Regions from separate parts of the Gilliamella sp. W8136 genome, predicted to be linked through region 1. Evidence: riboswitches for the same ligand, from Rfam matches in the RefSeq annotation. Region 1 holds a riboswitch; the other holds the start of a gene.

Evidence for each region. A riboswitch is a leader RNA that binds a small molecule or an ion and turns the genes downstream of it on or off. The one in region 1 is predicted to bind preQ1.
Region 2: another riboswitch for preQ1. It lies ahead of queF (preQ(1) synthase); the one in region 1 lies ahead of queD (6-carboxytetrahydropterin synthase QueD).

Annotation. Positions count from the first base shown of each region.
Region 1 covers NZ_JACFQU010000013.1:2,998-6,505, reverse strand. The annotation lists gene clpB (ATP-dependent chaperone ClpB) at 1-1,941, opposite strand, end outside; PreQ1 riboswitch class I at 2,227-2,272, shown strand; gene queD (6-carboxytetrahydropterin synthase QueD) at 2,276-2,704, shown strand; gene H3T96_RS09660 (7-carboxy-7-deazaguanine synthase QueE) at 2,701-3,315, shown strand; gene H3T96_RS09655 (DUF1176 domain-containing protein) at 3,426-3,508, shown strand, end outside.
Region 2 covers NZ_JACFQU010000011.1:43,641-47,148, reverse strand. The annotation lists gene H3T96_RS08670 (hypothetical protein) at 1-404, shown strand, start outside; gene H3T96_RS08665 (Mor transcription activator family protein) at 408-770, shown strand; PreQ1 riboswitch class I at 989-1,033, shown strand; gene queF (preQ(1) synthase) at 1,036-1,509, shown strand; gene queC (7-cyano-7-deazaguanine synthase QueC) at 1,537-2,190, shown strand; gene H3T96_RS08650 (7-cyano-7-deazaguanine/7-aminomethyl-7-deazaguanine transporter) at 2,238-2,912, shown strand; gene H3T96_RS08645 (alpha-2-macroglobulin) at 3,164-3,508, shown strand, end outside.

The DNA.
Region 1 (3,508 bases):
AATTAAACGTGCTACTGAGTGCTTTTCCATAAATTCGGACATATCGATTCTGACCATTGCATCTTCGCTATCAAACATAAAGTTAGCCAAAGCTTTACAAAGTTCAGTTTTACCAACACCCGTTGGCCCCAAAAACAAGAAAGAGCCAATTGGTTTATTTGGATCAGACAATCCTGCTCGACTACGACGAATCGCATTGGCTACCGCAACAACGGCTTCGTCTTGACCAATCACACGTTTATGTAACGCATCTTCCATATGTAATAATTTATCTTTTTCACTTTCCAGCATTCTTGAAACAGGAATACCGGTTGCTTTAGATAATACTTCGGCAATCTCGTTATCGGTGACTTTATTACGCAATAACTTCATCGTCTTGCCTTCAAGCTGTGTTGCTGATGCGAGTCTTTTCTCAAGTTCTGGTATTTTGCCATATTGAAGCTCTGACATTTTATTAAGATCACCAGCACGGCGAGCTTGTTCTATTTCAGTTCGTGCTTTTTCCAACTCAGCTTTGATTGTCTGAGTACCAGAAACAGCAGCCTTCTCTGACTTCCACTCTTCTTCAAGTGACGCATACTCTTTTTCTTTCTCAGCAAGTTCATCGTTTAGCATCTCTAGTCGTTTTTTACTCGCATCATCAGACTCTTTTTTAAGCGCTTGTTGCTCAAGTTTAAGCTGAATAATACGGCGTTCAAGTCGATCTAATGATTCAGGTTTTGAATCCATTTGCATACGAATACTCGATGCAGCTTCATCAATTAAGTCAATGGCTTTATCAGGAAGCATACGATCGGAAATATAACGATGCGATAACGTTGCTGCCGCCACAATTGCCGGATCGGTAATTTGTACATGGTGATGTAATTCATAACGTTCTTTTAAACCACGCAAGATAGCAATGGTGTCTTCAACAGTTGGCTCAGCCACATACACTTTTTGGAATCGACGCTCTAAAGCGGGATCTTTTTCAATATATTGACGGTATTCATCTAACGTTGTTGCGCCAACACAATGTAATTCACCGCGGGCCAATGCAGGTTTTAACATATTACCTGCATCCATTGCGCCATCACTTTTACCTGCACCGACCATGGTATGGATTTCATCAATAAATAAAATAATGCGCCCTTCTTCTTTGGCTAAATCTTTTAAAACAGCTTTTAAGCGTTCTTCAAATTCACCTCGATATTTAGCGCCAGCAATTAAAGCTCCCATATCTAAAGACAATACGCGTTTATTACGTAATCCTTCTGGTACTTCACGGTTTACAATGCGTTGTGCAAGTCCTTCAACAATTGCGGTTTTACCCACACCAGGCTCACCGATTAACACTGGATTATTTTTAGTACGACGTTGTAATACTTGAATTGTACGGCGAATTTCTTCATCACGCCCAATTACTGGATCGAGCTTACCTTGTTCAGCACGCTCGGTTAAATCAATGGTATATTTTTTCAACGCACCACGTTGATCTTCGGCATTGGCATCGTTCACGTTATCACTTCCTCTTACTTGACTTACGGCCTGATTTAATCTGTCTTTTGTGATCCCTGATTTTTTAAGAATATCACTAAGACTACCCTTTTCGTCTAAAGCCGCTAAGATAAAGAGTTCAGACGAGATATAACTATCGCCATTTTTTTGTGCTAATTTGTCACAAAGATTTAAAACGCGGACAAATTCTTGTGATGGAATAACTTCACCACCCACGCCTTGTACTTGTGGCAATCGATCAATAGCTTGATTTAATTCTTGCTGTAACATTGCTACATTAGCACCAGCCGCTGCCAGTAAAGGCTTGACACTGCTACCTTCTTGGTTAAGCATAGCGGATAAAACATGGACTGGTTCTATATATTGATTATCTTTACCTAATGCTAATGATTGTGCATCAGCTAAAGCTTGTTGGAATTTATTAGTGAGTTTATCTAACCTCATATTAACTATCTCCTGAGCAATAGATTTGGCTTAAATGCTTTAAGCAGATAAACCATTTGCATGGTTACTAAATGAGTGTGGAAAGATAAATTTCAAGAGTTTTTTATGAAAATTTTTTACAAAAAATCGACAATAAAATTAATTTATATTCTGTTGTTGAAATAAGCAAAATATAAACGTTCAATTTTACACCGTTAGTGTAATAAATATTGCTCGGAATAACAATTGTAAGATGACAATTAAGCATTAATCCATTATATTAGCCGCTCTATTTTGTTAGGTGGTCTAACCGTGGTTCGTAATCCATCCCACGAAAAAAAACTAGGAATCATACATGTTCAAAATTGCTAAAGAATTTCAATTCGATGCTTGTCATATGTTAGACGGGCATAACAAAAAATGTCACAACCTGCACGGTCATACTTATCGCTTATTAGTCGAAATTAAAGGGGATCTAATAGATAACGGTTCTAGCGCTGATATGGTGATGGATTATGCTGATTTAAAAGCAATAGTGAAACAGCATATTGTTGATCCTCTCGATCATGCTTATCTATATAATCAAAATAATCCAAATGAGTGCCGTATTGCTTCATTATTAAAAGAGATGAATCGCAAAATCTTCGCCTTTCCTTGTCGTACAACTGCCGAAGGTATGAGTAAATTTATTTTTGATTGTCTGTCACAATATTTACCCATCTCAATGATCAAACTCTGGGAAACCCCAACGTCATACTGTGAGTATCATCGGAGCGAAAAATGACAGAATTTCGCATTGTTGAAATCTTCGAATCATTACAGGGCGAAGGTTACAATACAGGCATGCCTGCTATTTTTATTCGTTTTGCTGGTTGTAATTTAAATTGCGTTTGGTGCGATACTAACTTTCGCCAATACACCCATTTTACATTAGAGCAGTTATTGACGAAAGTTAAACAATATACGAGCAAAAACATCATTATTACTGGTGGTGAACCAACTATGGTTAAAGCGCTACCAGAGTTACTTTTACCACTAAAACAGGCTGGTTACTATATTGCTATTGAAAGTAATGGATTAGGTAAAGTCGATCCTCTAATTGACTATATCGCCCTTAGCCCTAAATTCTGCTATCAAGCACGGTATCAAAAAATCATACAACCAACTGCAAGTGAAGTGCGAATTGTTGCCGAAAACCATGCGGACTTTCTTCCTTTTTGCCAATATATTGAACAAAATATTCAAGCAAAACGTTATTATCTTTCCCCTTGCGAAAAAAATGGTGAATTTAATATGTTTGAAACAATTGAATTACTTGGCAAGATTAACCAAAACCGCAACGACAACAAGTGGCTACTCAGTATTCAAACGCACAAGTTTGCAAATATAGAGTAACCTTTTTTAATTAACTGCCAAATATAAAAAAATCAATTCAATCTATAAATTATGCTTTAAATTTTAATTGTTTAGCTTTATTATTGTCCAATATTCTTTGGGTGATGTTTATGTTTAATCGTATTTTAGTCGGATTATTTTTTTTATTCACATTGGTTCATTACGCATATGCCAATACGGCAGTTGAGTTTTA
Region 2 (3,508 bases), on a different contig from region 1:
ACTATGGCTGTGCTAAACCGATGATTGCCTATATTGGTTTATTTCGTACTCAAAAATCAAATTTGAGTAATTCTAGAGCAGTAAACTTAATTAATGAAGTTCTAAAATTATATCAACCAAGCAGGCATCTAGCTCACGCACTACGAGAAACAGTTAATAATATTCACGCTAAGCGTTTAACTAGTGAGTATAAACCGTTTAAAAATCATAACTACTTAAAATCTGTTTATGAATCAACTAAGCATTTATTTGCATATGTTGAACATAAAGAAGAAGACAAACCAATTCGTAGTAGTAATGAAGAGTATTTTGAACAGATGTATAGAGCCGGTATCGATTTTAATAAATTAGAAAAAAATATACCTGGTGCACTAGATTGGTATAAGAAGAAAACAGGAGCGTAAATTATGACTAAGTCTGCAATGTCTATTAAACGTCATGAATTACTAACACATGTATCATTATCTGTAGCTAACGATGCGATGGATTACGGTTTACCTGAAGATATTGCAGCACAGTTAGGTGATAGCATTGCAAATACAATTTCAGAATTATTTGGTGGTCAAAATTTCACATTCCCACGCGATTACATTTTTAAATTAAATCAGCGAGACTTGCAGATTTATGATTCATTCAAGGGTAACAATTACGCAGAACTTAGTCAAAAGTATAATATGACAGAGCGAGGCATTCGCAAGGTAATCGATCGTGTTCACAAAAGAATGATAAAAGAAAAACAACCAACCTTATTTGATTTCAACGATGCCTAATCAATTTTTAGAGCAAAAATTTTTAGGCAATTTTTTATTTCATATTTTGTAACACTTTTTCAAAAAACAATTTCATTATTTCCCTGTTTATTTTGTTATATCCCATTTATCTCATCATTCTGTTATTATTTATCATGTTCTATTTCAATATGTTTAATCACAAGGGTTAAGAACGATATTCTAGACTTTTTTTGTAAAAAAGAGTAATGTGTGCGGTTTGTCTCGTGGTTCGTGAACCTCCCACGCTAAAAAACTAAGGAAAATTATGAGTAACGTTACATTATTAGGCGATCAGTCTGTTCGCTATCCAACAACCTATAGTCCAGAAATTCTGGAAACTTTTGATAATAAACATCCCGGTAATGATTATTTTGTTAAATTTAATTGTCCGGAATTTACCAGTCTTTGTCCTATTACTGGGCAACCTGATTTTGCCACAATTTATATTTCTTATGTGCCTAACATCAAAATGGTTGAAAGCAAATCTCTTAAGCTATACCTGTTTAGCTTTCGTAATCATGGTGATTACCATGAAGATTGCATCAATATCATTATGAAAGATCTGATCAAATTAATGGATCCTAAATACATTGAAGTGTGGGGTAAATTCACACCACGTGGAGGTATTTCAATTGATCCTTATGCCAATTATGGTAAAGCTGATACTCGGTGGGAGCAAATTGCGCTCAATCGTTTAGCGAATCATGATCTTTATCCTGAAAAAGTCGATAATCGCTAATTTGTTCAATCTGACAGGAATTTTTTAATGAAAAATCGTAAAGCACTCGTGATATTTTCTGGCGGGCAAGATTCGACTACGTGTTTATTACAAGCCATTGCCGATTATGGACGTGAAAATGTTGAAACTATCAGCTTTCAATATGGTCAACGTCATAGTATTGAATTAGATAAAGCTAAATGGATTGCTGAAGATTTAGGTGTCAAGCAAACCGTTATTGATACATCGGTTATTAAACAGACGACCAATAACGCTTTGATTGACGATTCACAAGAAATTAAAGCTGCACAAGATGGCGATTATCCAAATACGTTTGTCGATGGTCGTAATATGCTGTTTTTATTGTTAGCCGGTTGTTATGCCAAACAGCAAGATATTAAAGATATTATTATCGGCGTATGTGAAACCGATTTTAGTGGTTATCCAGATTGTCGTGATATTTTTATTAAATCCATGAATGTATCTATGAATTTAGCGATGGATTATGCGTTTAATATTAAAACCCCGTTGATGTATCTTACTAAAGCTCAAACATGGGAAATGGCTGATAAATTGGGTTATCTTGATTATGTTCGTCAAAATACTCATACCTGTTATTACGGTGTAGAAGGGGGATGCGGTAAATGTCCAAGTTGTATGCTGCGTGATAAAGGTCTACAAGAATATCTGGCCAAAACTTAAAAAATATTTATCTGGGTTCTCTCACCCCATTAAAAAAGGAAACAAATATGTATTTGAACGTTCATTCACAATTGATTGAAAAACAATTTACTCGACAGCAAAAGCATAAAGCACTAGGCTGGTTAGCTTTTTTTCATATTATTGTTATTGCTTCCAGTAACTATTTGGTGCAAATTCCATTTGATATTTTTGGATTTCATACTACTTGGGGAGCCTTTACATTTCCATTTATTTTTTTAACCACTGATTTAACTATCCGTATTTTTGGTGCCAGTTTGGCAAGAAAAATTATCTTTGTGGTTATGATTCCCGCTTTACTGTTTTCATATCTGATTTCGGTTCTATTTTTCGAAACCCATTGGGTAGGTTGGTCAGCATTGACCCAATTTAATAGCTTTGTTTTTCGCATAGCATTAGCCAGTTTTGCAGCTTATTTAGTTGGGCAATTAATGGATATTACTGTTTTTAACTATTTAAGAAAAAATCAATTTTGGTGGGTAGCACCTTCAGCTTCAGCAATCTTTGGTAATGGTATAGATACTATTGTCTTTTTTGCTATTGCCTTTTACAAAAGTAGTGATGAATTTATGGCTAATCATTGGGGTGAAATTTCGTTAATGGATTATAGTTTTAAAATCTTAATTTGTGGTTTATTCTTTTTACCATTATATGGAATTATTTTGAATTTTATCTTAAAAAAATTAACTGCAAAAAAGCAATAAATCGACCAGTTTTTGCTTAATAATTCTGAAATTGTCAACATTTAGAACTTATTGATAACGCAATAAGTTCTAAATGTGAGTAATACTACTTTCCAATAATCACAGATCAACGATTCTTTCAAAAATTTAGTTGTTTACCTAAAAATTCAATTTATCTGTAAAGATATTTTGCTAAATGTTTGGTGACAGTGCATAATATCGGCAAAAAATAGTCACAACATTTAGTGAAATAAAAGGAATTGGGTGGAATCATGAGATTAATAAAACTCTTAGCTATGTTGGGTTTGTTTTTAACACTATGTGCACAAGCAAAAAACAACGAGCTAACGACAAATATAACCGCTAATCAAAAAAATAGCACAACTCAAAACTCGAGTGTTAATTCGCAATTGCATAATGTATTTAATCCAACACCAGAATTAATCGAAAAATATAAAGATAAAAAATTTGAAATTCTTGATTGTTCGGAGATGATTATTGATGGATCAAGTACTTTAGTCGTGACTTTTTCTGTTCCACTTCTTCCTAAATTAAATTTTTCAAATTTACTGAAATTAGTTGACAAGGAAACAGGTGTTGTCGATGGTGACTGGGAG